Regions from separate parts of the Eubacterium sp. BL-380-WT-2B genome, predicted to be linked through region 1. Evidence: riboswitches for the same ligand, from Rfam matches in the RefSeq annotation. Region 1 holds a riboswitch; each other region holds the start of a gene.

Region 1 (11,556 bases):
GGCAGATTTTTTCCATCAGCTCAATATCGCCTTCCTGTCCTCTGCCTTCACAGATATCGGTCAGTATGGTTAAGAGATGACGCAGTCCTTCACGGCACGGCGTACACTTACCACAGGATTCATCACACAGGAATTCAATATAATAGCGGGCAACCTCGACCATATAGCTTCGGTCATCCATGACAATCACACCGCCTGACCCCATCATAGCGCCATAGCTGGTGAGGGTATCAAAATCCATGGGCAGGTCTAAAAGCTCGGCAGGGATACAGCCGCCCGACGGGCCGCCAGTCTGCACCGCTTTAAAGGGCCGGTCTCCCGGAATCCCTCCGCCAATGTCATAGATCAAATGCCTCAGGGTACTCCCCATTGGTATTTCAACCAGGCCGGTACGCTTGACCTTGCCAACCAGGGCAAAGACCTTTGTACCGCTGCTCTTTTCTGTTCCTAATTCCTTAAATTTCGCGCCGCCGTCCTGGATAATTCTCGGAATATTCGCCAGGGTTTCAACATTATTCAATACGGTCGGCTTGTTCCACAGCCCTCTCTGAACAGAACGGATATATTTTGCTCTCGGCTCACCTACCCGGCCCTCTACCGACGCCATCAGCGCAGTGGATTCGCCGCAGACAAAGGCACCGCCGCCCCGAACGATCTGAATATCAAAGGATTTGCCTGTTCCCATGACAGAATCTCCCAGGAATCCTTTTTCTCTGGCCTGCTGCAGCGCGATTTTACAGTTTTCTACTGCCAGGCCGTACTCATCACGGATATACATATAGCCTTCCTGCGCATCAATGGCGCAGGCACAGATAATCATGCCTTCAATAACAGAGTGCGGGTCGCCCTCCAGTATTGACCGGTCCATAAAGGCCCCAGGATCACCCTCATCGCCATTACATGCCACATATTTTACATCCGAATCATATTTTAACGCCTGGCGCCATTTGGTTCCAGTCGGGAACCCTGCACCGCCGCGGCCCCGGATACCGGAGGCTTCTACCTCCCCAATGATCCTGTCCGCATCCATGGATAAGGCTTTTTTTAAAGCACTGTAGCCTCCTCTGGCGATATAATCGTCGATATTGGTCGGGTCAATCTCCCCGATGTTATGCAGTACCCACTTTTTCTGTGGCGCGTAGAATGGATTTTCATGCTGCGAGCGCACGCGTTTTCCATCATTTCCTTTATACAAAAGCTTCTCAATGATCTTTCCGCCAAGCACTGTATCCTTTATGATGCTGTCCGCGTCCTCTGGTTTAACCTTATAATAGGAGATATCCGCCGGCTCAATTTTAACGATGGGGCCATTTTCACAAAAGCCGTTGCAGCCCGTGGACTTGATCAGAGGGGATACCTCAATATCGGATTTATGCTTTCTGGCAGCTTTTTGAAGCGCCTCTAAAACCAGCAGACTCCCATTGGCCCGGCAGCCGGTACCGCAGCAGACTAAAACGTTTTGCTTCATGCTTCTGCGCCCCCTTCCGAAAGCTCCCTGTACTGGTTCAATATCTCGGGCAGCTTTTCAAGCGTTACCTTTCCGTAATATACACCGTCGATCACCATTACCGGCGCCAGCGCACAGGAACCGAGACAATTCACGGTTTCCAGCGAGAAAAGCCCATCCCCCGAGGTTTCACCCGGACTGATGTCCAGCTCACGCTTAATGCCGGTGATCAGATTGACAGACCCACGAATATGGCATGCGGTTCCGTCACAGAGCTTAATGATATGTTTTCCTTTTGGCTTTAAGCTCAATGCCCGGTAAAAGGTTGCCATTGAATATAATGACGATAACGGGCAATCCAGATATTCGGCCAACGCTTTCATTCCCTGCTCTGGAATATAGTTAAAATGATGCTGCATATCCTGCATCATTGCCAGAGAATGCCGTCTATCCCTGGGATACGCTGATAAGATTTTGTCGATTGATTCTTTTGTTATTTCCTGCATGGGCTCACTCCCCTTCCTCATCCTCCCGCAACAACGGGAAAAATTGCCACAGCACTGTTTTCGTTCAGAGGTGTCTTAAGCCCCTGCAAATGCTCGATATGGCGTCCGTCGACCATCAGGATAATCTCTGCTCCGGGCGCCTCTCCATCTGGACTTAAAACGTGATTCCTGAAAGCATCGCCATAGGTTTCAGAGAGGATATGCAAAAGCGTGTACATATCCTTACAGACCGGTACATCTGCCTGACGGCAGCCTGTATAATTCCGGATGGTAGCGAAAAATTTTACTTTCATCTTAATCTCCTCTTTGCGTTATGATGCATGAAAGGAGACAGGGCTGTGCCCCATCTCCGATATCTGTCGTTTAAAGTCCAAGCTCCTGAACTTTTTCCTCGGTTGGCACACCTTCTGTGCTCCAGCCGCGCACTTCATAGTATTCTTTCAGCATGACGTCAAGCTCAGCCACTTTGCCCTTTGCCGGGCCTTCCGGCAGGGCTTCGCGCAGTAGTCTTGGCGGCAGAGTATCTTTCTCAACACCTGCTGCAATATTAAACTGCTTTTCAATGTTCCAGATCCGTTCTCCCTTTAACAGGAATTCCTCATCCGTCTCATCTGAGCCTACAGCCTCGCGGTACTGCGCCGCAATCTCAGGCAGGCCGATGCCAAAGGTTGTGAACAGGCAGATGCCGCTGGAATCTACCGCTGCTGTGAGATCCTGGAAGGTCTTGAGAAGCGGCGCCTTGCCTTCAGTCACAAGCGGATCGGTCTTTAACGGAATCCCCAGAACCTCAGGTGAGGTCAGGTAACCACGGACATGGCAGCCTCCACGGTTGGAGGTCGCATATTCAAGGGCCATCCCCTGGACAGCGCGTCCATCATAAGCGGGCATTTCCTGTTTTTTAACGGACATGGACAACTCTGGCGCACCGTGTTTTTCTGCCAGGCGGTACGAGCCCTGAGCCAGCTCAACACCAAAGCCTTCCATTTTTCCTGTGAGCTCTGTCAGATCAACCATGGCCTGTGCGTCGCCAAAGGGCAGCGGACGGCCAATTTCTTCCTCACTCAGAAGCCCCTTTTCGTAAAGCTCCATGGCACAGGCAATGGTAGAACCAAGTGTGATCGGGTCCATGCCATACTGGTTACAGAGGAAATTGGCTTTGCAGATAGCAGCCAGATCATTGACACCACAGTCTGCACCATAGGACCAGCCGGCCTCGTATTCTGGGCCTTCACCCATGGACTTAAACGGCCCGTCCGGGATTCTGGTCACGCGGCCGCAGCCAATGGAGCAGCCAAAGCAGCCCTTGTTTTTAACCAGATAAGAATCGACCAGCGCTTCACCAGAGGTATCATCTGCCTTATCATAGACACCGCCGTCACGCCAGTTGCGAAGCGGCAGGCCACCGACTTCGTTGATCATATTGACCAGAACCTCAGTGCCATAGGTCGGCAGTCCTCCACCCGTAACGGGGTGTTCCTTGAGCTTGGTACGGGCATCGGTCATCGCTGCCATAAAACCTTCAGGCCGCGCCACTGTTACCCCGCCGCTTCCGCGAACCACTACAGCCTTTAGCTTTTTGCTGCCCATCACAGCGCCCATACCACCACGGCCTGCTGCGCGGTGCTTGTCATTCATGATGGCAGAATACAGGCAGCCCTGTTCACCGGTCGGGCCAATACAGGCGACACGCGCGCCTTCTCCGCAAGCTTCCTCCAGTGCTTCGGTCGTTTCATAAACGTCCTTCCCCCAGAGGTCTGAGGCATCTCTGAGCTCCACTGTGTCGTCATTGATATACAGGTAAACCGGACGGTCACTCTGGTTTTCAAAAATAATTCCGTCATAGCCTGCAAATTTCAGTTCGGGGCCAAAATGACCGCCGGAGTTTGAAGCGCCGATGGTTCCTGTCAAAGGCGCCTTTGCCACGACCTCATACCGCCCGCTGCAGGAAGCAGCCGTACCGGTCAACGGTCCTGTCATAAAAATCATTTTATTATCCGGACCAAGCGGGTCTACCTGCGGGTCTACCTCGTCACAGAAATATTTTGTTCCCAGGCCACGCGCGCCAATAAAATCATGGGCGGCCTGCATGTTAAGCGGTTCCTTTTTGATGGTTCCTGCTTCCAGATCAACGCGGATTAATTGTCCCATCCATCCATTCATCGTTATCCCTCCAATCCATAAACGTCTTTCAGCTGATCCGCAATGGCCTTTTTACGTTCCATTTCAACCGCTTCGCCATAGACAATGGCGCCAGACGGACAAAACTTGGCACATTTTGGATCGCCGTCACACAGATCGCATTTAAACACTTTTCTCTTAACCGGATTAAAGCTGATGTTGCCGAGCGGGCAGGCGTTCATACACATTTTACACACGATACATTTTGCTTCATCCATAACAAATGCACCGTTTTCATTCCTTGAGATCGCGCCCACCGGACACACCTTCATGCAAGCTGGTTCCTCACATTGCATACACATCACAGGAATGGTTACGGCTGCTTTTTCATAATCCATCACTGTTACATTTGACAATGATGGATTAAATTCCTGATAGTGTCCAAAAGAACAGACCAGTTCGCAGGTTCTGCAGCTTATGCACTTTTCAGGTTTAATCATGAGTTGTTTGCTCATACGCTTCTGGATACTGCCGACGCAGTACCCTCACACCTCCTTTGTGGTAAGTTTACAAAATGAGAATCGCTTTGTGTCCTGGAATTCAGGAAAACACAAAGCCCGCAGAAATAGCTTTATACATAGTAAAAGCAGTTTCTACGGGCTCCTTTGCAAAGATGGCAGACAACAGGGTTGCCCCTGTTACCCATTGGCTGGAAAGGCCCCGGAAGGGTCTTTCCAGCTTCAGAGCAATTCTATTGTTATCATTATCATAGCACATTTTTAAATTCTTGTAAACGTCTTAAAATTTTCTAAAGATTTATTTTTTCTTTTTTATCAAATTTTTGTTTGACAAATATTTTTGTCAATGTTAAACTATTTTTGACAAGAATATTTGTCAAGATGACAAAAATCATATACAAAGGAGGCCTGAGCATGCCCCTCAAAAACCGATTAAAAGAGTTCCGGGCCCGAGATAAAATCAATCAGTCAGAGCTTGGTAAGCTGGCCGGTGTATCCAGGCAAACCATCAGTTTAATTGAACGCGGAGATTATTCTCCTTCCGTAACGCTGGCGCTTAAAATTGCCCGGATTTTTAATACCTCCGTTGAGGACATTTTTACCTATTCAGATGAGGAGGACTCAGAATGAACACGCACAAAAACCACCTGAAAGATTACAGAATCAAACAAAAGCTTACGCCCGCACAGCTTGGCGAGCTGGCTGGCGTATCCAGGCAAACCATCTTTTTGATCGAGGAAAACCTTTATTCTCCCTCTGTCCGGCTTGCCGCAAAATTCGCAGATATTTTCAATACTACCATCGATTCCCTTTTTACCCATACCCTCGAGGAGGAAAAATGACATGAAAGCAAAAGAAAGCAAACACATTTACCTGAAATTTTTTACCCTGATCATCATATGCGGCTTTTTAGGCGGGCTGGCTGGCTTCCTGCTGAACTATCCAGGCTTTGACATTGTCGATAGCGTACAGCTGCTTCAAAACAACATTCTGGACTACGGCCTATATATATCTTCTGCCGGTTCTGTTGTTTTAATGCTCATCACCGCTCTGTTTTACCTTTCCGCAAGAAATACCTACAGACAGCTGGAAACAAACGATTCGGATGCACTTTATGAAAAAGCCGACCACCTCTGTGATACAGGGATAATCTTTGGCAACATCACGCTGATTTTCACCTTTGCTTTTTACGGTATCAATGTCAGCGGCATACACAATAACAGCTCCACTTCCCTTTTATGGGCACTCGCGGCATTTTTACTGCCAGTTATCTTCTGCGTTATCTTCCAGATTCTCTTTGTGAATCTGACCAAAAAGATGAATCCGGAAAAACAGGGAAACCCGCTGGATTTAAATTTTAAAAAGATCTGGATGAACAGCAATGATGAGGCGGAAAAATTCATTCTCTACAAGGCTGCCTATAAAACCTTTCAAATTATGCAGATGGCCTTTCTCATTGTCATGGTGCTGCTCATGTTTGCGGCCCTGACCACCCCCATTGGCGCGTTTCCTTTTATGATCATTGGTATTTTATGGGGACTGCAGAGCACACTGTGCTGCATCTTTTCCATGAATCTTCAAAAAAGCAAAAAAATAGACAGTGATGACTGTTAAACCAAAAAGGAGGTGCGCCGAAACGGCGTACCTCCTTTTTATCAGGCCTTCACTGCGTTCTTAATGCTTAAATCCATCCATTTCCTGCGTTTCCAACGGACTAAAAACATGGCAGCTCTCAGGATTTCATCACAGGCCATGGCGATCCATATCCCGATCAGTCCCCACCCCAGTATAATGCCTAAAACATAACACAGAACCACCGATACAAACCATTGTGAGCCAATACCAAGGGCGATGGGAAACAGAATGTCATTGGCCGCCTGAAGTGAGCGGACCATCACCATATTTACCGCACGGCCAAGCTCCAGAAAAATATCAATGAACATCACCTGCTTACCGAGGGCAATAACTTCCGGGTCAGAGGTGAAAAAACCAAAAATCTGATCACTGAACACAAAGAGCAGAAGCGCCACGCAGAAGGATACCAGCACAGATGACCGGAGTGTGGCCTTTACACGCCTGTCCGCATTGTCATACTCCCTCGCTCCAATCATATAGCCCACTAAAACCTGGGAGGACTGGGAAATTGCATTGCTGTACAGATAAGTGATCATGGCAAACATCACCGCATACACACGAGTTGTAATGACCACCGCGCCGCAGAGATTCACAAATCCCATTGTCACTGTCTGGCTCAGCGTCCAGGAAAGTGTCTCACCACCCGAAGGGATCCCGATAAACAGAAGCCTTTTAAGCATGGCGGACGGGAAAGGCCGCAATGTTTTTAAGGACATTCCCGGTTTGATTTTTTTAACGAACAGGCAGACAACAATCACCACCCCAACAAGCTTGGCGATGTTGCTTGAGATGGCGGCTCCAGTTACACCAAGAGGTGCCGGCAGGCCAATGCCGTTGATCAGAATGTAGTTCCCCCCAATGTTGAGCACATTCATAATAATGGAGACAAACATGGTTTCTTTCATCAGACGATTACTCCTGAAAATAGCCGAAAAGGTCAGAAATACAGCCTGCAGAAAAAGGCCCGCGCCAATAATCCGCGTGTAGGCAACCGTTTCGGGCATAATGGCGTCTGGCACCTGCAGCATATGATAGATGGACTCTGTAAAAAACAGCAGAATCGCGCTGATGATCACTGAGAAAACCAGGTTGACGATCAATGCCAATGTATAGATTGTCGACACATTTTTATAATTTTTTGCGCCCATGTTCTGAGAAACCAGAATCGTGGTCGCAAGGGAGATGATACTGAAGGAAATCAACAGGACATTGATAATCTGGTTAGCGTTCCCGATGGCGCCCACACCGGTCTGCGACACCTGTCCTACCATCATCTGGTCCGTATTCCCCACCAGCATCTGCAGAAAAAGCTCCACAAAAATGGGCCATGTCAGCTTGAATAAGGATTCTTTTTTTGTATTTTCCGGAAAAGTTGTGGTCATTTTTACTCCTGTCATATAATAAATTGCTTTGTTATTATAGCATAAACAAGGGTCGGATAAAGCTTTCGGTTTGAATTTGTGCACGTTTACGGTCATTAAATTATCAATTTTTAACGACCCTGATTTTTCTTTCTGTTTTTCTTTCATTTGAGAACAAAATATTTTCCTTTATTGTCTTTTGTAAAAACACCTTTCTTCTGTTGATGAAAACGTTAATAAATATTTGCATCAAATGAACATTAATCTATCTTGAGAATTTTACGAAAATTGAATAAAATAATATTAATTTTATTAGTTAAGGGAGATTACTATTATGGCAAATCGATTCGTTCTAAATGAAACATCATATCACGGCAGCGGCGCAATCAATGAAATTGCAACCGAAGCAAAGGCGCGCGGCTTTAAAAAGGCCTTTGTCTGTTCTGACCCTGATTTGGTGAAATTTAATGTGACAAAAAAGGTAACGGATATTCTTGACGAAGCAGGACTTGATTATGAAGTTTACTCTGAAATCAAGCCGAATCCCACCATCGAAAACGTACAGACTGGTGTTGCAGCCTTTAAGGCTTCCGGCGCAGACTATCTGATCGCCATCGGTGGCGGCTCCTCCATGGATACCGCAAAAGCCATTGGTATTATCATTACCAATCCTGAATTTGAAGATGTCCGCAGTCTGGAAGGTGTTGCCCCGACAAAGAATCCCTGTGTTCCGATTTTTGCCGTTCCAACCACTGCCGGTACCGCAGCAGAAGTCACCATTAACTACGTTATTACCGATGTCGAAAAGAAACGTAAATTTGTCTGTGTCGACGTACATGACATCCCGGTCGTTGCCTTTGTAGATCCGGACATGATGTCCAGTATGCCAAAGGGTTTGACCGCTTCCACAGGTATGGACGCCCTCACACACGCCATCGAAGGCTATACAACCTTGGGTGCCTGGGAGCTTTCAGATATGTTCCACTTAAAAGCCATTGAGATCATCGCACGTTCCTTAAGGGGTGCTGTCGAAAACACTCCTGAAGGACGCGAAGACATGGCACTCGGCCAGTACGTCGCGGGAATGGGCTTTTCCAATGTTGGTCTCGGCATTGTCCACTCCATGGCCCATGCCTTGGGCGCTGTTTATGACACGCCACACGGTGTTGCCAACGCGATCCTTTTACCCTCCATCATGGAATATAACGCGCCTGAAACCGGCGAAAAATACAGATACATCGCGCAGGCCATGGGTGTTGAAGGCACTGAGAGCATGTCCCAGGAAGAATACCGAAAAGCTGCTGTGGATGCGGTTCGCCAGTTGTCAATCGACGTCGGTATTCCTCAGGATTTAAAGGAAATCGTCAAGGAAGAAGATATTCCTTTCCTCGCACAGTCCGCATTTGATGATGCCTGTAAACCTGGCAATCCAAAAGATGCCAGCCTGGAAGACATTGTTGAACTGTACAAAGCTCTGATGTAAATCCTTTTTTACCATTCATTCTCCAACAATACCTCATCAAAAAAGAACCCACCAGATCATCCCTCCAGTGGGTTCTTTTAATATTTATTAACTTTCCTTTTTAAAACGTGCAAGACCAAGCCGCAGGGTAAGGCTTCCCCATTTAAAAAGCTTTTCTCTCAGTGTTACCGGTACCTTTCCATTGAAAAAAGACATGTCTCTGGAAATAAACCGATCATAAAATAGCTCCCGCTGCTCACATCCTTGACAGAGCTGTGAGCACTGCGCCAAGAGCTCGTAGCATTTATGCCTTTTCGCTTCAACTTCATCTACCCCCAGTGCTCGCAGTAATGCTGTATTACAATAGATAATGTCGTAAGTCTCCGCATTGATGATATAAACAAAGCTGTCTAATTCGTCCAGGATAGCTGTGTCCATATTAAAATAAGCATGCTGCTTTTGAAACTGCAACGCATGATAAACTGCATAGGTGTTTTTACCTCTGCATTTCGCCACATACAGAGCCGCATCTGCGTTTTGGTAAAGCGTTTTAAAGTCCCTTATCGCTTCCTCTACAAAAGCAATCCCCACAGATACCGTAATCTTTTTATCCTGAACCTCCAGCTCGCTAAGACGATCGCAAAACTTTTGCGTCAGACTGCAGATATCACTTTCATAATCCTCGCCCGTCACAAAAACAAGGAATTCATCACCACCAAGGCGCCCTGTAAGTGCCTTGTCACCAAAAACCTCTGGGATTATCCGTCCAATTTCCTTTAAAACGTGATCCCCCTCTGTATGTCCGTAAAAATCATTAATCTGTTTAAAATTATCAATATCCGCTATGAGTATAGCCGACACACCCTTGTCCAAAACGCTGATCTCTAAGCTCTGCTTTACCATTTCTTCAATGGTTTCTCTGTTATAAAGCCCTGTCAAAAAATCCTTCTGTGCTTTGAGTAAAAGTTTGTCAATACGTTTTTGTTTTCGTTTTTCCTCCTCAATATTTTCGGAGGTACCGATGGCTTTCATGGGCTGTCCGTCCTCGTCCAGCACCACCGTATAGGTAATGCGGTACCAGCAGTACTTGCCGTCTGGTTCCTGAATCTGTACCTCCGCCGAGGTTTTGAGCTTGCCCCCGCTGATATCCTCATAAAGCCGCAGATACTCACCGAGGGATTCAGGGGACACATAGCCCTTTGTCACGCTTTCGTCAGGCATATTGGGATACACCAGGCGCCGGCTTCCTTCTTTGTTCCACTTAGTTTCCTTTATCAGGCACTTTGTCTTTATATCATATTCCCAAATGCTTATATCCAGATGCTCAATGGCGGCTTTAAAGCGTTCTTCAGAAAGCTTCAGCTTTTCTTCTTTTTTCTTGAGCTCAGAAATATCAGTAAAAATACCATGGTAGACCATACAGCCTTCATCGGTTCCGTAAAACTCAGCCGAAAAATTGATCCAGCCAAATCCACCGCCTCTATTTACTGATCTGAAATCAATGTTGATGGGCAGCCGCTCCGCTGCGCTTTTATAAACTGCGTTAAAATAGTACGCCCTGTCCTTGGCATATATCAGTTTCAAACCGTCCTCACAGGTCAGCAGCCTCTGGTACTCCTTTTCCTCATAGCCCAGAACCTTTGCGAGTCCAAAGCTCATGTACTTTGTTTCAATATTTTCCCCATTAATTTTTAAGACGACAACATCACCTGGCGTACTGTTCAGCACAGTTTCAAACTCATTCTGAAGCTCAACCTGCTCGGTAATGTCGATACAGGCGCTCACGATAGCCAGCCGGCCATCCTCCGCGCGCACCACCCGCCCCCGGTCAATAACCCAGAAATAACTGCCGTCCTTGCGCAGCGTGCGGTAGCGGACAGTATACTCGTCGCCTTCCTTATCTTTTGGCCCGACTATCTGTGCAACATACTCGTGATCATCGGGATGAATCGTATTGTTGACAAAGCCGCCAGTACCCTCTATAAAATCATCATAGGAATCATAGCCCATGATCTCAAGCATTTCCTTATTGATGAAGTAGAGCGGAAAGCCAGGCTCACAATAGCCGCCGATAAGTCCATTTGGTGATGACTCGCCCAACAAAGAGAGAACAGCCTGCTGATTTTCCTTTTTTAAATTTGAAAGGGATTTTTCTTTTTGAAGAATTTGGTTTTCCATTTCCTTTTCTCTGGAAATATCCTCAACCAGGCCAACTGCCCTCACTGGCTTTTGCGTTGAATCATAGATATTGGTCAGCGTGATCCTGTTCCAGAGATAACTGCTGTCATATAGTTTAACCCGCACCTCGCAGCTTGCTTTGGGAGCGCCTTTAAATATCTTACGGTACATCTCCAAAAAGCACACTTTTGAATCCGGATGGATCACACCTTCATCGACCAGGCTGTTCGGCACATTGACAAGGTGTGGCTTCAACCCGTATTTTTTCGCAAAATAATCTGAATAATCAATGGTTCTTTTCTCAATATCAAAATCAAAAATCGTATTGTTG
Region 2 (9,796 bases), on a different contig from region 1:
ACCAGCTCCTGAGCCTCATCGCAGGCATCCGAGGAGGCATCCTCAGAAAGCGCGTTTCGGGCGGATCCGTCTGTAAACTGGGCGTTCAGCAGGTCGTTGATCTGTTTGTAAATATTGTACTGGTTCTGAGCATCGGCAAAATCCTGTCGAACCGCTGCCGTGAAATCTGTTTTTCCCATAGCGTCCAGCTCGGTCAGATTTTTATTGATGTTGTCGACCTGGAATGGCTGTATGGTCCTCACGACCAGGCGGGACCCATCTTCCTTTGTCTGATAAAGGGCAGAAACCCCGTTAAGGACATCGGCCATTTTCTGGGCAGTGGCGGTGCGCTGCAGCAGAAAGCTGCGCATAGCCTCATCCTTGATCTGATTGGCCTTTTTAATGCTGTCAGAGATCTGGCCGGTATTCTGTGCAACGCCTTCGGCCAGCCCCGCATCGTTTTCAGTAAAAAGTGCGTTGACAGACTGAACCGCCCGGTTTTGAACCAACAGCGGTATATGATAAACGGCAGCGCCAATCCCGACAATAGCAGAAATTAGCAGAAGCAGTAAAATAATGGTAAGTACTTTACCGCGCAGCGCCATTCGTTTCCATAGTTTTAGTGGTTTCATCAGCATTTACTCCTAAATGTTGTGGGTAACTTTAATCTTATCAGAACTTGTCCCGATTTTCAATTGGAAATAAAAAAAGATGGGAGCATACCCATCCTTTATATAAAGTCACTGATTTTCGGGGCCCGGCGCCATTGGGCTGAAAAAGGTTTTTCGGGCAAAAGCCCCAAGGTGGCGGATGGCGACAACAATCAGAATGCCTGTCAGCAGGCAAAGCACCCGGTTGATAATGGCCGAGGTAAGGTCAAAGAGCACCAGCGATGCGAAAAGAGCGCTCATGAAGTTAATGAGCTGCTGATATTTATAGGGCTTGGCAAACTGGTAATTGCCGATATAGCCCAGAACCAGGATCAGAACGCCGCCATATCCTTCGGGCACCAGCATTTGGAACAGCAGCACGAAAAGAACAATTCCCGCCAGTGTGGCGATGGAACGGTGCTTGATCCGTGTGAGGGTTTCGCTGTAATCAATCTGCGTCAGCGACATCACCACAATGCTGATCCACAGCGGCTTTTTAAGGCCAAAGGCCATCCCGATAAACATGGCCAGTGTAAGGCCCAGTGTCATCTTCAGAATAAAAGCATGGTCCTTTTTCCGGCAGAGCTGGGCCTGCTCCTTCAGGCTGCGCTGCCTGGCAGGATCAAAGCCCTTTATTTTCCAGGAAACAGCAGTGACAATGGCTGTGATGGCAGCGCCGGCTAAAAGCCCGGCCATCCTGAGGACAAAGGCGTGTCCTGTCACAGGGGTGGACTGGCAGAAAATATAGCAGAGTAAAAAGATAATGTGCGGTCTGAGCACAGAGGGCTCCGAGCAGAAGGCCATCATCAGATAAATAAAAACAAAATTCAGCAGAAGGCCTGCCCACACGTTGATAAGAGAAAGGGCAGAAACCAGACCTGAGCCTGCAAAGAAAAAGAAAAGCAGAAAGGTCATGGAACCGGGTTTCAGTTCCATATCGCAGGCCGGAAAGGTCAAAAGGGCAACGATAATGGCAATGGACGGCAGGAGATTTTCCTGACCAAAAAAATGCGCGAAAAGGCTGATAAAAAGAAGGATGAACGCAAAACGTGCTGTATTGATACAGAAGGTTTTAAATCCGGCTTTTACCGTCGTCTTATTTAATGTCAAGCAGTATTCCTCCAATCCTTTATTGATCACTTATAAATAATATGATAACGGAATAAAAGACAAAAAACAAGAACGTCAATTTAGAGGAATTTTGCTGAATCCGGTTGCAATTTTACGTTCAATGAAATAAAAATAATGGATTGAAACTTTTTGAAACGGTTGTTAAAAAAGCTTAAGAAAAGCTTTTGTGAAGAGCGCTACCATTCCGCCAGATCCAGCACTTCGGTAAAAAAGGCGTCATGATCCTCGTAAATGGTCTGAGGAGCATACTCCTCAAAATCCTCTTCGTTATAGACGACGCTGACCTGTACGCCGGTGTGAATGGTCATTTTTGCCAGGCGGCGGGCCTGCTCCTTCAGTGCGTCTCCAGCCTCAGATTTGATGGCGATGCAGCCGGGTTTGTCGAATTGTCGGGCAATTAGATAAGCCATTTTGATTCATTCCTTTTTGTTTTTATTATAGCACAGTAACAGGCAGTGCGGAAAAGGGATAGAGATAAAAAATAGTCCTGTCAAAAAAGAATCCGTTTTCAGCGAAAATAAAAACATTTTTTAATATAAAAATTAATTATATATAACGTTTAAAATCGCATAAAACGGGTAAAAATTATTGAAATATGTTAGTTTGACAATACTTCTTAAAGGGGTGTACAATTTATAAAGTAAAGCTCTGAAATGTTACGCGCCCAACCGTGCATTTGAGCTATGACGATATAAGGAGAATGAACATGAAGCTTGAAGACAATCTGATGATTCAATTTTTGAAAAAGTTTGACGAAAATCCGTTTTTGATTAAAATAAACGGAAAAGAAGTTTTAGTGGGCGAGGGCAAACCGGCCTTTGTGGTCCGGTTTAACAAAAGTCTGGACATAAAGGAGCTCAGACGCAGCACCTCGCTGGCACTGGGCGAAGCCTACATGCGCGGCGATATCGAAGTGGAAGGCGACCTTTTCCAGGCGCTTGACCAGCTTCTTGGTCAGATGGGTAAATTTTCTCTGGATAAAACTGCCCTGAAAAAGCTGATCTTCACCTCAAATTCCAAGAAAAACCAAAAGGATGAGGTATCCTCCCACTACGATATCGGCAATGATTTTTACAGGCTATGGCTGGACGATACGCTGAGCTATTCCTGCGGTTATTTTAAAAATCCAGACGATACCCTCTATGACGCTCAGGTCAATAAGGTCGATTATATCCTTGAAAAGCTGTACCTGAAAGAAGGAATGAGCCTTCTGGATATTGGGTGCGGCTGGGGATTCCTCCTGATCGAGGCCGCCAAAAAATACGGAATCAACGGCGTGGGCATTACCCTGAGTCTTGAGCAGCACAAAAAATTCAGCGAGCGCATTGCAGAGGAAGGGCTGGAAGGCCAGCTGACAGCAGAGCTGATGGATTACCGGGATCTGCCAAAATATGGAAAGACCTTTGACCGTATTGTCAGCGTGGGCATGGTCGAGCATGTGGGAAGAGACAATTATGATCTTTTCTTGTCCTGCGCGGATAAGGTGTTGAACCCCAAAGGGCTCTTTCTGCTGCATTATATCAGTGCTCTGGAGGAACATCCGGGTGACCCGTGGATTAAAAAGTATATCTTCCCGGGCGGCATGATCCCCTCGCTCAGAGAAATGATCAGCCTGGCTGCCTCGCACCGCTTTTACGTCATTGATGTGGAGAGCCTGAGACGGCATTATACCAAGACTCTGCTCTGCTGGGACAAGGGCTTCAGAGAGCATCTGGATGAGGTGCGCGAAATGTTTGACGATGAATTTATCCGAATGTGGGATCTATACCTCTGCTCCTGCGCCGCAACCTTCCACAATGGGATCATCGACCTGAGCCAGATTCTGATGACCAAAGGCGTGAATAACGACCTGCCGATGACCAGATGGTATTAAAAATAAAAAAGAGAACCGGAAAATCGCGGTTCTCTTTTTTGTTTGAAACAGGGTCATACGTCTACCCGTTTTAAGGGATTGGACGCTTTCATTTTGATAAAGAGCGGTACATACTCCACAATCACCGAAGCGTTTTCCAGGCCATACCATTGCACCGGAGAACCGGCGACGCGGCGGATCATATATTTTAAGGAAACAGCGGCCCAGTCAGAGGGATGAATGTCACTTTCGGGTACCAGCATTTTGCGCAGAATGCAGAACCGGAAATCCCCTACAGTGCTGTTGTCGCCAATGGAATACCGGCGCTGCTGTGGCGGGAGCTCATGGCTGGTGATCAGATCGCCGACAATCTGGCGCAGATAGACATTGATACGCTGGTCTACCTTAAAGCCGAGGTACAGTTTTACCCTGAAAAGATAATCAGTGCCAAAGCTGTCAACGGTATACTCCCGGGTGTAGGGCTCATCAGTCACACTGACGCTGACAAACCAGTAGGCTCTTGCTCGCTTTGTCTTTTTGTCGAAAATAGAATATAAAATGTCGCGGTCGATGGTGTCACCCTCGGTTTCGTTCATCAGGTAGACCAGATTATCCGATACTGTGATGAGCCTGTTGTCACTGTGAACATCTCCAAACATGGCGGTATAGTCCGAAATATGCAGCTTAAGGGCCTGAGAGCGCTCGATGTCTGTTCCACGGTGCCATACGGCCATAACCGCAAAAAGAATCGCCGCAATGAGCAGCGCCACATAGCCGCCACTTTCAAATTTTGAAAGGCTTGAGAGAAAAAAGGTCCCCTCGAGCCCGCCAAAAAAGACCAGAAAGATAAAAGGAAGAATTTTCAGACCTTTCAGGCAGCGCAGATACATAAACAGCAGCAGTGTGGTCATGAGCATGGTCAGCGTAATGGCCAGCCCGTAGGCAGATTCAAGCCGCGCGCTGGAACGGAAATAGAGAATGACGCCGCTGCAGGCCAGCCACATGATCAGGTTGACCAGAGGGATATAGAGCTGTCCCTTGGTTTCAGAGGGATAGGTGATGCGCATGTGCGGCATAAGGTCAAGGCTGATCGCTTCAGATACCAGTGTGAAGGTGCCGGTGATCAGAGCCTGAGATGCGATAACGGCTGCCAGAGTGCTCAGAAGCACACCGAAAATACGGATATTGTCTGGGAGCATCTGGAAAAAAGGGTTGAGATCAGGCAGAGTGCCCAGTGTGGTATTCCCCTTGTTTGCCATGAGCCAGGCGCCCTGGCCCAGATAGTTAAAGATCAAACAGACTTTGACAAAGGGCCAGCTGGCATAGACATTGCCCCTTCCCACGTGGCCGATGTCTGAATAGAGCGCCTCGGCCCCGGTGGTCGCCAGGAACACACTGCCGAGAATCATGACGCCGGCCTGGTTGTCTGGGCTGAACAGAATGGCGGCGCCTCTGAGAGGATTAAAGGCCCTCAGAATTTCCCAGTTGCCAGCCATGTTGGCAATGCCTGAAATGGCCAAAAAGAGAAACCACACGGTCATGACCGGGCCAAAAGACTTACCGATGGATTTGGTACCAGCCCGCTGGACAAAAAACAGAATCGCTATGATGACAAGTGTAATCATGACAATGCGGCTCTGCTCATCGCCCAGAAAACGGTAGATAAACGGCAGGCTCCGAAGTCCTTCAATGGCAGTTGTAACTGTGACAGCCGGGGTGAGAATCCCATCGGCCAAAAGCGCCGCGCCGCCCACCATGGCAGGGACAATGAGCCAGGCCTTGTACTTTTTAATCAGGCTGTACAGCGAAAAAATACCGCCCTCGCCGTGATTGTCGGCCTTGAGTGCGATAAGAACATACTTGACTGTGGTAAGGAGTGTGACGGTCCAGATCACCAGGGACAGGGCTCCCAGGATCAGGTTGTCATCGATGGCGTTCAGGCCGCCGTTGCCGGCAATGATCGACTTCATAACATACATCGGCGAGGTGCCGATATCACCGTAGACGACGCCAAGGGCTACAATGGCAGCGCCCAGGCTAACAGGAATTTCTGTCGATTTTTTTAAGTGTCTCATTTTAATCCTCTACTTTTCCTCTTGGTGTATTAAAAGACAACCTCCGTGTTGCAAAACACTGCGGACACGAATGTTTCGAATACTTATACCCTTTTATCGGAAAATTTATATATTTTTAACAAGAAATTTATGAAAAGTTATAAAGAAAATAGACCCGGCAGAAGCTGCCAGGTCTGCTGCAATTCCTTAACGGTCATACCAGAAGCCTTTGAACAGGGTGACACCCATTTCAAGAAGGAGCGCAAAAAGAATGATCGCCATGAAGTACAGGTTAAAATGGGTTAGAAAGCCTGTGACGGCTGCATTCGACAAGCTGCTGGAAATCGCTGCGATAAAAGCGCTGTTTAAAATCTGCTGATCAGACAGAAGGATCAGCGTCAGAGCTGCGCTCAGGACACCTGAGACCACTGTGACAATAGCCAGCCTTTTAGTGTAACGGCCTTCATAGAGTTTAAAGCTTTCATTCATAATGCCGAGGATCGTGAAGCCTGCGAAGACATACCATAGCTGGTGAATGCGGTCTACGTTAAACACAGGGATAAAAGGCTGATCTGCGCTGAATTTTGCGCAGATAATCTGAGGAGCGGCCAGAAAGATTACACAGAAGATCACAGAAAAAATGATGCCGGCGATGGGCTCTCCCTTTGGAATAACAGATTTTCTTTCTGGAACCGGGGGCAGACTGTCAAGCTCACTGCCGCCAAAATTAAGGGCGACATTTTTTCGTTCAAAGACCGCGAAAATAAAAGTAACCGCGCCAAAAGCAGCGATAAGGCCAGTGATCAGTGTACCAATCCATGAGAAAAGGGTAATGTACAGTGCCTCGTGACTGTCCGTGAAAAATGAGATAAATCCAGAAAGAACAAGCCCGAAGGTCACAGAAGCCAGAACGATGCCGGTAACCATTTTGTATTGGCTGTAATAGGCAGGGCCGATAAGGTGGTCGCGGCCTTCAGGCATATAGCTCATGGCCAGCTCTGACGGGGTTCCCAGCTCCGTGAGAATGACCCGGACATCACGGTCTTCAGGCATCAGACCATCGCACCGGGCCTCCAGCATATCTTCGATGAGCGAGTGCAGCTCTTTGTCAATATCGTTTCGCAGTCGGGCAGGCAGCCGCCTTGTAACCGCGTAGACATACCGATCAATCAGTTCGTTTTTCATTTTTATTCCTCCTCAAAAATCTGATTTATGCTGCTGACTGTTTTATCCCAATGCTGTTTTAACTGCCGGCAAATTTCATTGCCGAATTCAGTCGTCTGGTAGTACTTTCGCGGCTTTGGTCCGTCTGTCTGCCAGGAGCTTTCGAGAAGCTCCTGGCTTTCGAGGCGTCTGAGCAGCGGGTAGAGCGTATTTGCCTCTGCCGCGATACCCTTTTCATTGAGTGTGTTTACCAGATTGTAGCCGTACATGGGTATTTTCAGCTGGCTTAAAACACAGAGCACCAGTGTTCCCCGGCGCAGCTCTGATACCATACTTGACAAAACACTATCCTTTTCCAAATGACGGCCCTCCTTTATTTGCTGTTAATCACATTATAGTGTGTTATACACAGTATGTCAAGAAGATACAGTATTTTGTTTGAAAATGTCTGAAAGAAAAGGCTGGACTTCATGCTGGAAATGATTTATAATAAACGTAACATTGGTTTCAGTTTATCTGGAAGAAATAAACAAAAAAATAACCGCATTCGAGTCCAAAAGCCTAAAGGAAGTGAAGCCCCCATGGCCGGGGACCGATGAGTATATCTGGAAACGGATATGCTTTCCGTGTTTGAGAAGAATGCAGATGATTCCTGAAAATTTTCAGGGGCATATTTCGACACGGGAGAAGTATGCCCTTTTTTAATGATTTTTCAAAAGATGGTTATTTTATCCATGAGCTCCTGCTGCCTTTTGTCATTAAAAACAAAAGGCACTAATCTATATAATCTACCAAGTCAAAGGGCCGTCGCATCCTCGGCGGCCGTTTGAATCCTTTGCTGAATGGAGCAGGACCATGCGGTTCTGCTTTTTGTGTTTTGAAATATAAGTTATTTTTATATTTAACTTATAAAAATTTCTTAAAAATTAACGTTATAGCGATTTGATGCTATTTTATAATGTTTAAAATATAAAAATAAGGCTAAATAGGATAAAAATTTATACTTTTACAACGCTTGAAGTTATGATATAATTCTGAAATAAACATTCAGGAGGTGCGTGAAATGAATGGTTTTCTTTCTCCGGCGGAGATCGGAGAAGTGTGGGTTGGGAATGGTGTGAAAAAGGCCTCCCTCTCCATTGGTAAAATGCTGATTCTCGGCATTTTTGCAGGTATTTTTATTGGCTTTGGCGCCCATGGATTTTTACTGGCGACAGGAATTGGCAAAGGCGCCTTAAGCGAGGCTATGCTCGCTAAGTTTATTGGCGCTTCGGTATTCCCGGCAGGCTTGATGATGGTAATATTATGCGGCGCAGAGCTGTTTACAGGCAATAACCTGATGACACTGGCCCTGATGGATAAAAAAATTACCATCAAAGGGATGCTGACAAACTGGGTGGTTGTTTATATCGGCAATTTAATCGGATCGATTTTGTTGGCTTTTGTTTTGGCCAAAAGCGGTCTTTATGCAGACGCGGTGCTGGAAAAAGCGGTGGCCGTTGCACAGGCAAAGGCTGGGATGCCTTTTTCAACAGCGCTTATCCGCGGTATTCTATGTAATATGCTGGTTGTTTTAGCGTGCTGGATGCAGGCCGGCTCAAAGGATATGATCGGCAAAATCTTTGCGATCTGGTTTCCGATCATGCTTTTTGTTTTTGCGGGCTTTGAACATAGTGTTGCCAATATGACCTATATTCCTCTTGGAATTTTCCTGGGGGCAGATGTCAGCTGGGGGCAGATGTTTATCAACAATCTGCTGCCTGTCACACTCGGCAATATTATCGGCGGCGCCATAATCGTACCATGCGCTTACTATTATGCATACATTCGTAAAAATAACTAGAGAATGATAAAGGAATACCTTTATATATATAAGGGTATTCTTAATATAAATTTGAAAGCGGTTTACGTCTTCTGTTTTATCTGTGCTATAATGAATGAGAAAATTTAAATGTTTACAGGAGAAATGAAAATGCTGATTGGAAAAAACATAACCATTGGGATTACGGCATGTACGCCGGTTGACCAGATTCCTGGACTCATCCGGATGCTGCGAAATGAAAAAGCAGAGGTAAAGGTGATATTAACCCCGAATGCCCTTAATTTTATTACACCGCTTCCATTGCGGCGCGTGTCGGGGAATCCGGTTGAAATCGACCAGTTTGAGGAACCAAAGGTATGGGATCCTGAGCACAAAACCTCTGACCAGTCTGATTTGCTGCTGATCGCTCCAGCCTCGGCCAATACCATTGGCAAAGCGGCCAATGGCATAGCGGATAATTTACTGACGACGACCATTCTTTCCACCACAGCCCCCATTGTGTTTGCCAATAACATTAATCCGATGATGTACAGCAAGCCCAGTGTGCAGCGGAATATCCAGACTTTAAAGGAAGATGGCTGTATTTTTGTTGAAAACGGGGAGGGCAGAGCGCCCAACCGCATGCCGTCTAATGAACAGATTTTCCAGACGATCATCAAGGCATTGGAGAAAATGACAGAAATTTAGAAAATGGAAAAGTAGGGTAAAAAATTGTCTTTGTTGGAAACAGCATGGACAATTTTAAATAAAAGAGATAAAATGTAATAGGAAATATTTTCAGAATCAACTAAAAAAATAATCCAGTAAAACAGGAAATGTGGTGAAGCTATGAATGGATTAGTAAACTGGGCGGCAATTTCAGAATTAAGCCATCCGGCAGGCAAGGCGAGCCCAATGAACAGCGACCCTGCAAAAATGTGGGGCGCGGTTGCGCGTATGTACAATAAAATGGCACAGCTGGAAAGAGAGTACACACAGAATCAGCTGGACGCTTTGATTATTACAAAGGAAGATACAGTATTGGACGTGGGCTGTGGGCCTGGCAGGCTTTCTGTGCCGATTGCCGGTATGGCGAAAAGTGTCACCAGCCTGGATGTGTCCCAGCAAATGCTGGAAAAGTGTCAGGAAAACGCTGCCGCTGCCG
Region 3 (11,556 bases), on a different contig from region 1:
AATGAGCTTCTGGCAATGCTGCCCCTTGCCCTTGTGGGTGCGCTCTGCGGCATTCTGTATTTTTATTTTGCCAAGGGTGTCAAGGTGGTAACCGCTCCTCTTGAAAAACACAAGGTATTTCTGGGAATTATCGGCGGTTTGGTTTTAGGCGGTGTTGGAATGCTGCTGCCCTTTACCATGTTTGCGGGCGAACATCAGATGGGTGAAATGATGGAAATCTGGCAGACCCTGCCCATATGGCTGCTGTTTTTAACAGGAATTGTCAAGCTTTTAATGATCAATATCTGTATCGGCACTGGCTGGCGCGGCGGGAATATTTTTCCCATTATCTTTTCAGCGGTCTGTATAGGCTATGGCTTTGCCGCCCTTTTTCCAATGGTCGACGCGACCTTCTTCGTGGCTGTGGTAACAGCAGCAGTGGCTGGCGCTATTATGCGCAAGCCCATTGCCGTTGTCATGCTCCTGATCATCTGCTTTCCAGTGGATGCCATTATCCCCATGTGTGTCGGCGCTATCATCGCGGCGTCCATTCCTCTGCCCAAGCGATTCCGGCAGATGACTGACGCCCAGGGAGAATAAAAGAACCCATAAAAAACACTCCGCTTTTGCAGAAAAGGGAGTGTTTTTTATGGGTTTGTATTATTCGCTTCTTTTACGTTTGATCAGGGCAATCACACCGATGAGAATCCCGCCGCCAGCAAATAAGCCGATGATGGAAGGAATCATCCAGGCTGGAACATCCCCGTTCATCAGGGCAGCCTGACGGATACTGGTATCCGGGTTGGTGCCTGTAACAGTGGCGGCCAGCTTCTTAATAATATTGCCGTCTCCGCTGCCACCGTCATTGTAGGTCTGGGTGGTACCAGCGCCTTCGTTTGAATCCAGTGCTTTCACTTCGATTTCGCAGGTTGCGGTCTTGCCATTGGCTGTTGTTGCGGTAACGGATGCGGTGCCTTCTTTGATGGCCGTAACCTTGCCGTTTTCATCAACCGTTACGATGCTTGGGTCACTGGAACTCCAGGTAACATCGGCATTGGTGACATTCGCAGGTTTGACAGTTGCTTTTAAAGTGGTGCTGGCATCCGGCTGAATTTTCAGATAGTCATTGGACAGCTTGACATCCGTTGCGGCTACCGGGGTTTTGACAGCTGCGTAGTAGCTGAAATGTGGTGCTTCGAAGGATACGGTTTTGCTGTCTTTGTCTGCTACAGCATTGTCAACAACATTTACTTCATCCTTACTGTCATCAAAATGAACGATTTTGATATCGCCATTATCCTTGTATTTTTCATTCAGATCAAGCTCGACAGAAACAGTCCCGCCTTCTGGCTGTTTTTCTTCATTTGTGGTTTTATCAATGGCTTTGATATCCATGATTTCCAGAATTTCGGCTTCCGGGTCCAGTTTGTTCTTTACAGCCTGATCCGCCTTATTTTTAACTTCATCGCTGACGGATGAAACCTTTAATTCCGCATCTGGCAGAACCTTGCTGTCTGCGGAGACCTTTACCTGGGTGCCATCCACATCCGCAGTTGTTTCGACTTTTTCAGGCTGAGGCGATGGTTCTGGAGTCGGCTGAGGGGTTGGCTCAGGCGTTGGCGCTGCAGTTGGCTGAGGTGTCGGTTCAGGTGTTGGCGCTGCAGTCGGCTGAGGTGTCGGTTCAGGTGTTGGCGCTGCAGTCGGCTGAGGTGTCGGTTCAGGGGTTGGCGCTGCAGTCGGCTGAGGTGTCGGTTCAGGGGTTGGTTCTGGAGTCGGCTGAGGGGTTGGTTCAGGGGTTGGCTCTGGAGTCGGCTGAGGGGTTGGTTCTGGTTCTGCATTGTCTAACAGATAAATATAACCCAAGAAATTGCCGCCCATGCTGTTGGCATTGTCATAGTCCATATAAAAATCACGATAGCTCCAGCCAGAGTTGGAAGTGACAACCTCATTGCCATTGACTTCCTCAACAACAGCCACATGGCCGCACCAGCCATTGGTTATTGAGCCGTCCCATACGGCAATGGCGCCTACAGCAGGTTCAGACCCATAGGCAAAACCGCCGCGGCCTTCGTCGTAAAGCTCTTTATTATCAGACCAGAAATACTTTGCATTGCTTCTGAAGCTTCCCCATCCGTTTGGATTGCTGTCCACCTGTTTATTTGGAAGCGGATAGCCCAGAATTTCGTAAGCACGGCCCCAGGCGTAGTAGGTACAATTACCTCCCGTCAAAGGGTTTAACTCAAACGGATTTCCACTGGACTGGCTGTAAGGATAAGAATAATAGTCCGGTTTTTCAGTCCTTGGTGAGAATTCCGCAGCCTTTACGGTCGGTGCAAATTGCAGCGAATAGGCAAACAATAGGCAGACGCATAAAAGCGAAGGAACAAATTTGTGAATAAATTTTTTCATGCTGTGATTCTCCTTCTGAAATGATTTCGTTAAGCATAATAATGTAAAATAGTGAAGATCAGTTAACTGCTGTTAGAAAATATTATACCTTATTTCATACCGTATTTCCTTAAAATGTAACGAATTCTTAAAGAAGAAAATCCAATTGTAACGGAATTGCAAACAAAAAATATAGTTGTTGATTTTTAAGTTTTCAATAAAAGGCGCTTGTTAAAACAAAAGTTAATTCTAAAAGTAGAATGCCTAATTTTCCTGTGACCGGAGGATTTTATTGTGATAAACGATAAAACCGCAGAGGGCAGTGAGAATACCAGTAGCAATAATGATCAGCCGGACGTCAACCATATCCGCCAATGGGCCAAAGACTGTCATGCCGATCGGAAAGGCTGTGGCGGCCATAATCTGGACAAGGCTGAAAACACGGCCCTGCATGGCTTCCTCCACCCGTTCCTGAAGCAGGACGGTGATGGGCGCGGTGATAAAGGGAACAGTTAACCCCACAAAGAGCATAAACCCTAAAAAGACAGGAAAAACTGGTGAGAGTCCAAGCCCCAGGCAGAAGACGCCGCACAGGGTACTAAAGACCATAATGGTGGTTACACGGCTCTTAAAGCCGCCCCAGGCGGCAATGACGAGGCCGCCGATCATGGCGCCGACACTGTAGATGACTTCGTTGGCAGTCAGATACCATACCTCCCCGCCAAAGGTTCTGGCTATGAGAAGGGGGGTCAAAAAGGCGGTGGGTGTCACTAAAAACATGAGCAGCGCATAAAAAACAAGCAGCACCTTGATGAAAGAATGCCGGTAAGCGTAAAGAATGCCGGTTTTTAAATCGGAAACAGTGCCCGTGTCCTTGGCAGACTCAGCCCGTTTGTGGGGTGGGATTTTGAGAATGGACAGCAGGGAAATGCCAATGATGGCAGTGACAACATCAATGAAAAAGGTCGATTCCACAGACACTGTGGCCAGCAGGGCGCCACTGACCGCCGGAGCCACAATCATGGTCATGTTCTGGAGGCTTCCGTTAAAGCCGGTCACACGCATAAGCATGCTTTTGGGCGTGATCTGCGGAATGAGCGCGTTGACGGTGGGGGTCTGGATACCAGTGCCTACCGAGCGGATAGCGGATACCAGGAAGATAATCCATAACTCCCGGTAGCCCACGAAAAAGCTGAAGGCCAGCCCCAGTGTGGAAAGGGCGACCAGAGCATCGGCGCAGATAATCAGGTGTTTCCGGTTATAGCGGTCCGCCCACACGCCGGCAAAGAGGGAGATCAGTACCTGCGGAATAAAGGTGACAAGTGTGGAAATGGTCAGCATAAGCCCTGAGGAGGTGGTCAGTGTGACATACCAGATGATGGCATACTGGGTGAGAGAAGAGCCGAGAAGGGAAACGGTCTGGCTGGTTAAAAAAAGGATGATCCGTTTTTTCCAATCTTTATCGCGGGTACTGGCTTGCTGGTTCATTGGTTCCTCCTGAGGGCTTGCTGCCCGTTAGTTTAAGGTAATAAAATCCCGAATGACTGGATTTTTCGAGGCTTTAAAGGCTTTGACACTGCCGTTAAAGAGGAGCCTTCCGGAATCCATAAAGCTCAGGGAGTCACAGATGCGGTAGGCCTGGCTTGGATTGTGGGTGATGATGATAACGGTCAGTCCGGCTTCACGGTTTCTTTTAATCAGTGCAGCTTCAATAATTTTCAGGCTCTGAGGGTCAATGTTGGCGGTGGGCTCATCCAGAAGCAGGGTATCTGGTGAAAAGGACAGCGCACGGGCCAGGGCTGTTTTCTGGGATTCGCCGCCGGAAAGCTTTTTGGCGTTCTGCTTTGCGATCTCCTCGATTTTAAATTCCCGCAGCAGCCCCTCGACGATGGGGGCGGCGGCAGCTTTTCCGTACTTGCGTATCTTCAGGGGATAAGCGATGTTGTCATAGACCGACATGGCGAAAAGGTAGGGGGTGTGGCTGGCGTAGGTCAGCTTTTTCAGCACAGTTTCATCACCAGGGAGGCCATTGTAAGTGATGACGCCGCTGGTGGGGGCGAGAAGCCCGGCGACAGATTTCATCAGGGTGGTTTTTCCTGAGCCGTTAGGTCCTAAAATTCCGTGGATTTTTCCGGATTCAAGACGCAGGCTGTCCAGTGACAGGACGGTTTTTCCGTGATAAGTCTTGGTGAGTTTTTCAATCGCGATTTGCATAAGGGTCTCCTACCATATATTTGTACAGGATCGAATTCGTGACAAAAGAGATGACCAGCAGAATAATGCCCATGGCGATGGAAACAGCGTATTCACCCATGTTATTGTTCATGGCAATAAAGGTGGTCATGACCCGTGTATAGTTTTTTATATTGCCGCCCACGATCATCACAGCACCGACCTCGGATACAGCCCGCCCGAAACCGGTGACCAGAGCGATCATGATGCTGGCCTTAAGCTCCCGGATCAGCAGGAAGAGAATATCCCGGCCGCCTGCCCCAAGGGTTTTACCCATGGTTACCACAACCTGGCCGTTGACAGTGGTGTCGTTAAACACAATGCCCATGATAATAGGCGTAACGAGGATCACCTGGGCGATGATCATGGCAGTGGGCGTGTACATGAGCTTTAAATGCCCTAACGGACCGGAGCGGGCGAGCACCAGTGAGGTGAACAGTCCAATGATGACCGGCGGAAAAGACATAAAAGTGTAAAGCAGCCGGGATACGATCCGCTTTCCCCTGAATTCCTTGATGCCGAGCAGGATGCCCAGTGGCACGCCGAGAACAGTGGAATAAATGGTGGAGGAGAAGGATACATACAAGGAAAGCCCGACAATCTGGTAAATTTCCGGGTCGCCGGAGATCAGAAGATGGAAGGCCTCAATGAAGCCATTGATAATATAATCCATAGGAAACCTCGTCAGTCTGTCAATTCAAAATCAGCGCCCGAAAAAACGGACGCTGACAAATTCTAAATTCAGTTAATGCTTATTTGCTGGCGTTTGGTACAAAGGTTGGTTCGCCGTTGATTTTATAATCAGCGATGGCCTTTTGCGCTTCGTCGCTTAAAATCCATTCCTGGAATTTTTTGGCGCCGTCGGTGTTCAGCTCAGCACTGACCTTGTCAGGGTTGACGACAATGACTCCGTACTGGTTATACAGGTTATCATCCTTTTCGACAACAACTTCAAGATCCAGATTATCCTTCATATTTAACCAGGTAGCGCGGTCAGACAGGGTATAGGCTAATTTTTCATTGGCCATTTTCAGGGTGTCGCCCATGCCAGAGCCGGATTCGATGTACCAGGGCTGTCCTGCAGGGGTAACGCCTGCTTTTTCCCACAGGCCCAGCTCCTTGGTATGGGTACCGGATTTGTCGCCTCTGGATACAAATTCAGACTGGGTTTCAGCAATGGTCTGGAAGGCTTTTACCGCGTCGTTTGGAGCGACTTCCTTCAGTTTTGCCGGGTCATCCTTACTGCCCAGAACAATGAAGTCATTGTACATAACGTCAAAACGTTCGATGCCATAGCCTTCCTTGACAAAATCCTCTTCCTGAGATTTTGCATGAACCAGAAGCACATCGGCTTCTCCGTTTTTGCCCATTTCAATGGCTTTACCCGTTCCGACGGCCACAACCTTTACGGCAATGCCGGTTTCCTCTTCAAACTTGGGCAGGAGCACATCAAGCAAACCGCTGTCCTGTGTGCTGGTGGTGGTGGCCATAATAATTTCACCGTTGGAGCCTGGCTCCAGCTTTTCGGTTTTAGCAGTATTGTTGTTGCTGCTGCATCCTGCCAGGCCGATGACCATGGTCATCGTCAACAGCGCGGCCAGAACCAGTGTTAATTTTTTTTTCATTTCTCTTCCTCCTTGATAATGAAAATTAAATATATAAAAGAATAATCTTCTATACCATTATAATTTGCGAGGAGGAAATAAACGCAGTGCGCACGTTTATCATCTATCCTTCTCACAATGGAAAGCACAGCCGTTTCCCGCTGCACTCTGACGATTTTGAATCCATGGATTGACTTTAGGATAAAAAATTCGGATAGATAAATCTTTAAAACGATTTCGATATGACTATTTTAACAGAAAATGGCGAAGAATTCAAGCGGCAGTACTAATTGACAAGGGCTGTCAGGCGTGCTAGGATTAATCTGTCAGAAGAACACAGGGATTAGAACAATATTGAGGAGTAAAAAATGAAGGAAATACATATTTGTATTGGCAGTGCCTGCCATGTCAAGGGTTCCTATCAGGTGGTACAGCGCTTCAAGGAGCTGGTGGCTGAACGGGGCCTCGAAAATGAAGTGGAGCTGATGGGTACCTTCTGTCTGGACGCCTGCAGCGACGGGGTGGCTGTCAAGGTTGACGATCATATTTATACGGTTAAGCCAGAGGGCGTTGACCAGCTGTTTGACCAGATAATGGAGGGAAATAATGGGTGTCATTAATTTTACCAGGGCGAGCTGCCGGAATTGTTATAAATGTATTCGATACTGTCCGGTAAAGGCCATTAAACTGATGGATAATCAGGCTCAGATCGTTGAGGATCTGTGCATTGGCTGCGGTAACTGTTTTCGGATTTGTCCCCAGAATGCCAAATATGTGGCCAGCGATGTGGACAGCATCAGGCAGTGGCTGGAGGAGGGACCGGTGGTTCTGAGTTTGGCGCCGTCCTTTCCCGCCGGGTTTAATACGGAAGACCCGCTGCAGGTACTGGGCGGGCTGCGGGCTCTGGGATTTACAGTGATTGAGGAGACTGCTATTGGGGCAGAGCAGGTCTCAAAATACTATGCCAAGGATTACTGGGGCACAAAACGCCATGTGATCACAACCTCCTGCCCGACGGTTAACATGATGATCGAAAAATATTATCCCGATGTGGTGGAATACCTGAGTGAGGTGGTATCTCCCATGACCGCTCACGGTATGATGCTGAAGGAAAGGTATCCCAACGCGAAAGTTGTGTTCGCAGGGCCCTGCATCTCAAAGAAGATGGAAGCCGTCGACGCTGCCAGTCCGATCATCGACGGCGTGCTGACCTTTGATGAGCTGGATGTGTGGTTTAAGGAAGAAGGGATTAATGTAGCCGATATGCCAGCAGGCAGCTTTGACGCGACGGGCTGTAACGTGGCGCGCTTCTATCCGCTGGCCGGAGGTGTGGAAAAGACCAGTGTACCAGGTGTGCAGGGCGTCCGGCGGGTCATAAAAATTGACGGCCTCAAAAACTGCCGTGACTTTCTGGATGATATCGGTAAGCTGGAGGGCCAGTACTGGATCGAAATGAACGCCTGCGTCGAGGGCTGTGTCAACGGCCCGGGTAATACCCACAGCCCTCTGGTCAAGTATGAGCGGATCGAGCGCGTGACAGATTACATTAATAATAATGCCCGGAAGGACCCGGAAACACCGGAGCAGGCACCAGATTTCAGCCGTGGCTTCGCTGTTGAGAAAAAGGACCCCTTTGCGGGTGTGCCGGAGGAAGCCATTGAAGAAATTCTGCGGCAGACAGGAAAATTCACCCCGAAAGACGAGCTGAACTGCGGTACCTGCGGTTATGACAGCTGCCGTGAAAAAGCCGCGGCGGTTTACTGCGGCATGGCAGAGCTGGACATGTGCCTGCCTTTTATGCGCAACCGCAACGAGGCCATCTCCAATTTAATTATCGCGTCGACGCCAAACGCCATCGCGGTGCTGGACAAGGATTTCAGGATCGTTGATTTTAACGGGGCAGCCGAAAAGCTGTTCAAGACCGCCAAAACCGATGTGCTGCACAAAAATTTCGTTGAAGTCTTTGACTACAACCCGTTCAAAAAGCTGGACAATGTCGAGGGCAATTATTACAGCGGACGGGGACTTTACGCCCGCGGCAATATCCATTTTATGGAAATTCTGACCTATATCCCGGGACAGAAGATGTACATGGGAATATTTGTGGACATCTCCAGAGAGATCAAAAAAGAACGGGCATATCAGAAGATGCAGGAAGAAACCCTGGATATGGCCCAGAAGGTCATCGACAAGCAGATGCGCGTCGCCCATGAAATCGCAGAGCTGCTGGGTGAAACCACTGCCGAGACCAAAGTTACGCTGACCCGGCTGCAAAAGGTTGTAGGAACAAGAGAGGAAGAGGAATAATGGCTTTTTTTGTCGATATTGCCCATGACAGCATCAATAAGCACCACCAGGAGCTGTGCGGCGATAATGTGGAAATCCGCATCAACGATGAGAGCGTGATCGTTGTTCTGGCCGACGGGCTTGGAAGCGGTGTGAAAGCCAATATCCTGGCGACCATGACCTCCACCATTGCGGCGACCATGCTGGAGGACAAGATGTCGCTCAAGGATGTGGTGGAAACGCTGGAGGCCACCCTCCCGGTCTGCCAGGTCCGGAAGCTGGCTTACTCGACCTTTACCATCGTCCAGGTTTACTGGAAAACCCGGCGGCTTTATATCGTTGAGTTTGACAACCCGCCCATTGTCTATATCCGGGACGGGGAAATTTTAGAGCTGGAACGCCATCCCATCGAGTTCCAGGGCAAACAGATCTACGAAACCACCATGAAAATTGAGGAGAATGATGTTCTTGGCTTTTTCAGTGACGGTGTGATCCACGCCGGGGTGGGAACCCTGCTCAATTTCGGATGGCAGTGGGAGGACGCGGCCGACTATCTTCTGGCACGCACCTATGATGAGAAAATGGTCACCTCAAAGGATATCTCCATGCGGATGATCGAGACCTGCAATGACCTTTACGGCGGCGAGCCCGGCGACGACACAACAGTTGTGGTGATGAAGGCCGAGGAGCACCAGTATGTGACGCTGTTTTCAGGGCCGCCCCTGGACCGGACCAAGGACCAGATGATCCGAGAGATTCTGGATGAAGCCAAGGGCACAAAGGTGGTATGCGGCGGCACCGCCAGCAATATTGTGTCCCGGGAGTACGATGAGAAAATCGATATTGATCTTGACACCATGTCGGAACGGGTACCGCCAGTTGGCCGTATGAAGTCCATTGACCTCGTAACCGAAGGGGTGCTGACCATCCAGGAAACTGTCAATATCATTGAGGATTATATCCACAAGCGCCGGGGGCATGAAGTCTTTGAGGGAAACAACGGCGCGTCCATTCTGGCAGATCTGCTGGTAAACCACTGCACCCATCTGGATCTGATTCTGGGCAATTCCATCAACCCGGCCCACCAGAACCCGGATTTCCCCGATGCGCTCAGCTCAAAGTGGAAGATCACCCAGCGCCTTATCAATTTGCTCAAGGAGCTCAACAAATCCATCAATATTGTGTACGTGTAAACAGCCGGCCTGCGGGCCGGCTTGTTTAAGTTGTACTTAAGCGGTAAAATATAAACTTCTAACATAGCATTGATTCTTGACACTAAATTCAAAAAAGTATAAAATAGACTTTATAATGAGTGTCTAAAAAAACAATAATAACAAAATATTTACTTTAGGGAGGTGAATGTTATAGACATATTAACTATATGCTTAATCGTTGGTATAGTCATTGCCTTTGGCGTTGGGTATTTTATCCGCAAAAACGTCGCTGAGGGCAAGATAAATAGTGCTGAAGAAACAGCCAAGAAAATCGTAAACGATGCAGTCAAAGAGGGCGAAGCCCAAAAGAAGGAAATGCTGTTTAACGCCAAGGAGGAATCCTTAGCCTTAAAAGAAGCGATTGAAAAAGATAACCGCGAGAGACGCGCCGAGCTCCAGAAAACGGAAAACCGTTTGATCCAGAAGGAAGAAAACCTGGACAAAAAGGCGGCAAATCTCGAGCGCAATGAGGACAAGCTCGAAAGAAAAAACAAAGAGCTTGATAAGAAACAGGAAAAGCTGGACAGCCTCTATGAAGAACAGGTCAGGGAACTGGAACGTATTTCAGGCATGACCTTTGAGGAAGCAAAACAGATTTTACTGGATGATGTTGCCAAGGAAACCCGCGCCGAAGCGGCGGTAATGATCCGCCAGATCGAGGCTGAATCCAAAGCGACAGCAGACAAAAAGGCCAAGGAGCTGATTGCGCAGTCCATTCAACGCTGCGCGGCAGACCATGTGGCAGAAAATACCATTACTGTGGTCAACCTGCCAAATGATGAAATGAAAGGCCGTATTATTGGCCGTGAAGGCCGTAACATTCGTACACTGGAAACCCTGACGGGCATAGACCTGATCATTGATGACACACCGGAAGCCGTTATTCTTTCCGGTTTTGATCCGATCCGGCGTGAAGTAGCCCGTTTGTCACTGGAAAAACTGATTATTGACGGACGAATCCATCCAGCAAGAATTGAAGAGATTGTAAAAAAATCTCAAAAAGAAATGGATGCTCAGATCAAGGAAGTTGGAGAACAGGCCTGTTTTGACACAGGTATCCACGGATTACATCCCGAAGTTGTCAAGCTGTTAGGACGTCTGAAATACCGTACCAGCTACGGCCAGAACGTGCTCAAGCATTCCATTGAGGTTGCCCACCTGGCTGGCCTGATGGCCGCTGAACTGGACGCCAACGTTAAAATTGCAAAACGCGCAGGCCTGCTGCACGATATCGGCAAAGCCATCGACCATGAGGTTGAAGGAAACCATGTCGAAATCGGCGTAAACCTGCTGAAGAAATACAAGGAAAACAAAAATGTGATCCACGCGGTAGAGGCCCATCACGGCGATGTGGAAGCCACAACCATTGAGGCTGTGCTTGTGCAGGCTGCTGACGCCATCTCAGCCGCAAGACCCGGCGCAAGGAGAGAAACACTTGTCTCCTACGTACAGCGGCTGGAAGAGCTGGAAAAAATCGCCACCTCCTTTGATGGTGTCGAAAAATCCTTTGCGATTCAGGCTGGGCGCGAAGTGCGCATAATGGTTAAGCCAGACTCTGTCAATGATGACGACATGATGATGCTGTCCCGCGATATTGCCAAGAAGATTGAATCTGAAATGGAATACCCGGGAAATATCAAGGTCAACGTCATCCGTGAAACCAGAGCCGTGGAGTATGCCAAGTAACGCAGATGACGAAAAAGCCATCCTGCAAGGGATAGAAAGGCTTTTGAGGAATCTGTGATCCGATTAAAAATAATAAAAGGGGAGGGGCAAAGCCCCTTCCCTTTTATTTATTCATGAAAAGAAGACTGGAGTAACGATGAAAATATTAATGATTGGCGATGTGGTCA

What was found. A riboswitch is a leader RNA that binds a small molecule or an ion and turns the genes downstream of it on or off. The one in region 1 is predicted to bind molybdenum cofactor.
Region 2: it holds a riboswitch for molybdenum cofactor, as region 1 does, so the genes downstream of both, FYJ53_RS02665 (formate/nitrite transporter family protein) here and FYJ53_RS08035 (4Fe-4S dicluster domain-containing protein) in region 1, are expected to answer to the same signal.
Region 3: it holds a riboswitch for molybdenum cofactor, as region 1 does, so the genes downstream of both, FYJ53_RS13510 (substrate-binding domain-containing protein) here and FYJ53_RS08035 (4Fe-4S dicluster domain-containing protein) in region 1, are expected to answer to the same signal.

What each region holds. Positions count from the first base shown of each region.
Region 1 covers NZ_VUMP01000003.1:396,335-407,890, reverse strand. The annotation lists gene FYJ53_RS08055 (NADH-quinone oxidoreductase subunit NuoF) at 1-1,468, opposite strand, end outside; gene nuoE (NADH-quinone oxidoreductase subunit NuoE) at 1,465-1,953, opposite strand; gene FYJ53_RS08045 (MoaD family protein) at 1,971-2,246, opposite strand; gene FYJ53_RS08040 (aldehyde ferredoxin oxidoreductase family protein) at 2,317-4,113, opposite strand; gene FYJ53_RS08035 (4Fe-4S dicluster domain-containing protein) at 4,116-4,571, opposite strand; molybdenum cofactor riboswitch at 4,716-4,829, opposite strand; gene FYJ53_RS08030 (helix-turn-helix transcriptional regulator) at 5,004-5,219, shown strand; gene FYJ53_RS08025 (helix-turn-helix transcriptional regulator) at 5,216-5,431, shown strand; gene FYJ53_RS08020 (DUF3169 family protein) at 5,433-6,203, shown strand; gene FYJ53_RS08015 (MATE family efflux transporter) at 6,245-7,606, opposite strand; gene fucO (lactaldehyde reductase) at 7,920-9,068, shown strand; gene FYJ53_RS08005 (EAL domain-containing protein) at 9,156-11,556, opposite strand, start outside.
Region 2 covers NZ_VUMP01000001.1:550,313-560,108, forward strand. The annotation lists gene FYJ53_RS02630 (hypothetical protein) at 1-611, opposite strand, end outside; gene FYJ53_RS02635 (FUSC family protein) at 720-1,739, opposite strand; gene FYJ53_RS02640 (DUF6718 family protein) at 1,937-2,170, opposite strand; gene FYJ53_RS02645 (cyclopropane-fatty-acyl-phospholipid synthase family protein) at 2,467-3,633, shown strand; gene FYJ53_RS02650 (KUP/HAK/KT family potassium transporter) at 3,687-5,687, opposite strand; gene FYJ53_RS02655 (hypothetical protein) at 5,874-6,851, opposite strand; gene FYJ53_RS02660 (PadR family transcriptional regulator) at 6,854-7,189, opposite strand; molybdenum cofactor riboswitch at 7,364-7,487, shown strand; gene FYJ53_RS02665 (formate/nitrite transporter family protein) at 7,894-8,673, shown strand; gene FYJ53_RS02670 (flavoprotein) at 8,803-9,339, shown strand; gene FYJ53_RS02675 (class I SAM-dependent methyltransferase) at 9,481-9,796, shown strand, end outside.
Region 3 covers NZ_VUMP01000006.1:230,551-242,106, reverse strand. The annotation lists gene FYJ53_RS13535 (chloride channel protein) at 1-579, shown strand, start outside; gene FYJ53_RS21515 (Ig-like domain-containing protein) at 640-2,388, opposite strand; gene FYJ53_RS13525 (MFS transporter) at 2,632-3,855, opposite strand; gene FYJ53_RS13520 (ABC transporter ATP-binding protein) at 3,883-4,581, opposite strand; gene FYJ53_RS13515 (ABC transporter permease) at 4,565-5,272, opposite strand; gene FYJ53_RS13510 (substrate-binding domain-containing protein) at 5,352-6,224, opposite strand; molybdenum cofactor riboswitch at 6,314-6,431, opposite strand; gene FYJ53_RS13505 ((2Fe-2S) ferredoxin domain-containing protein) at 6,572-6,823, shown strand; gene FYJ53_RS13500 ([Fe-Fe] hydrogenase large subunit C-terminal domain-containing protein) at 6,810-8,510, shown strand; gene FYJ53_RS13495 (PP2C family protein-serine/threonine phosphatase) at 8,510-9,682, shown strand; gene rny (ribonuclease Y) at 9,845-11,389, shown strand; gene FYJ53_RS13485 (TIGR00282 family metallophosphoesterase) at 11,526-11,556, shown strand, end outside.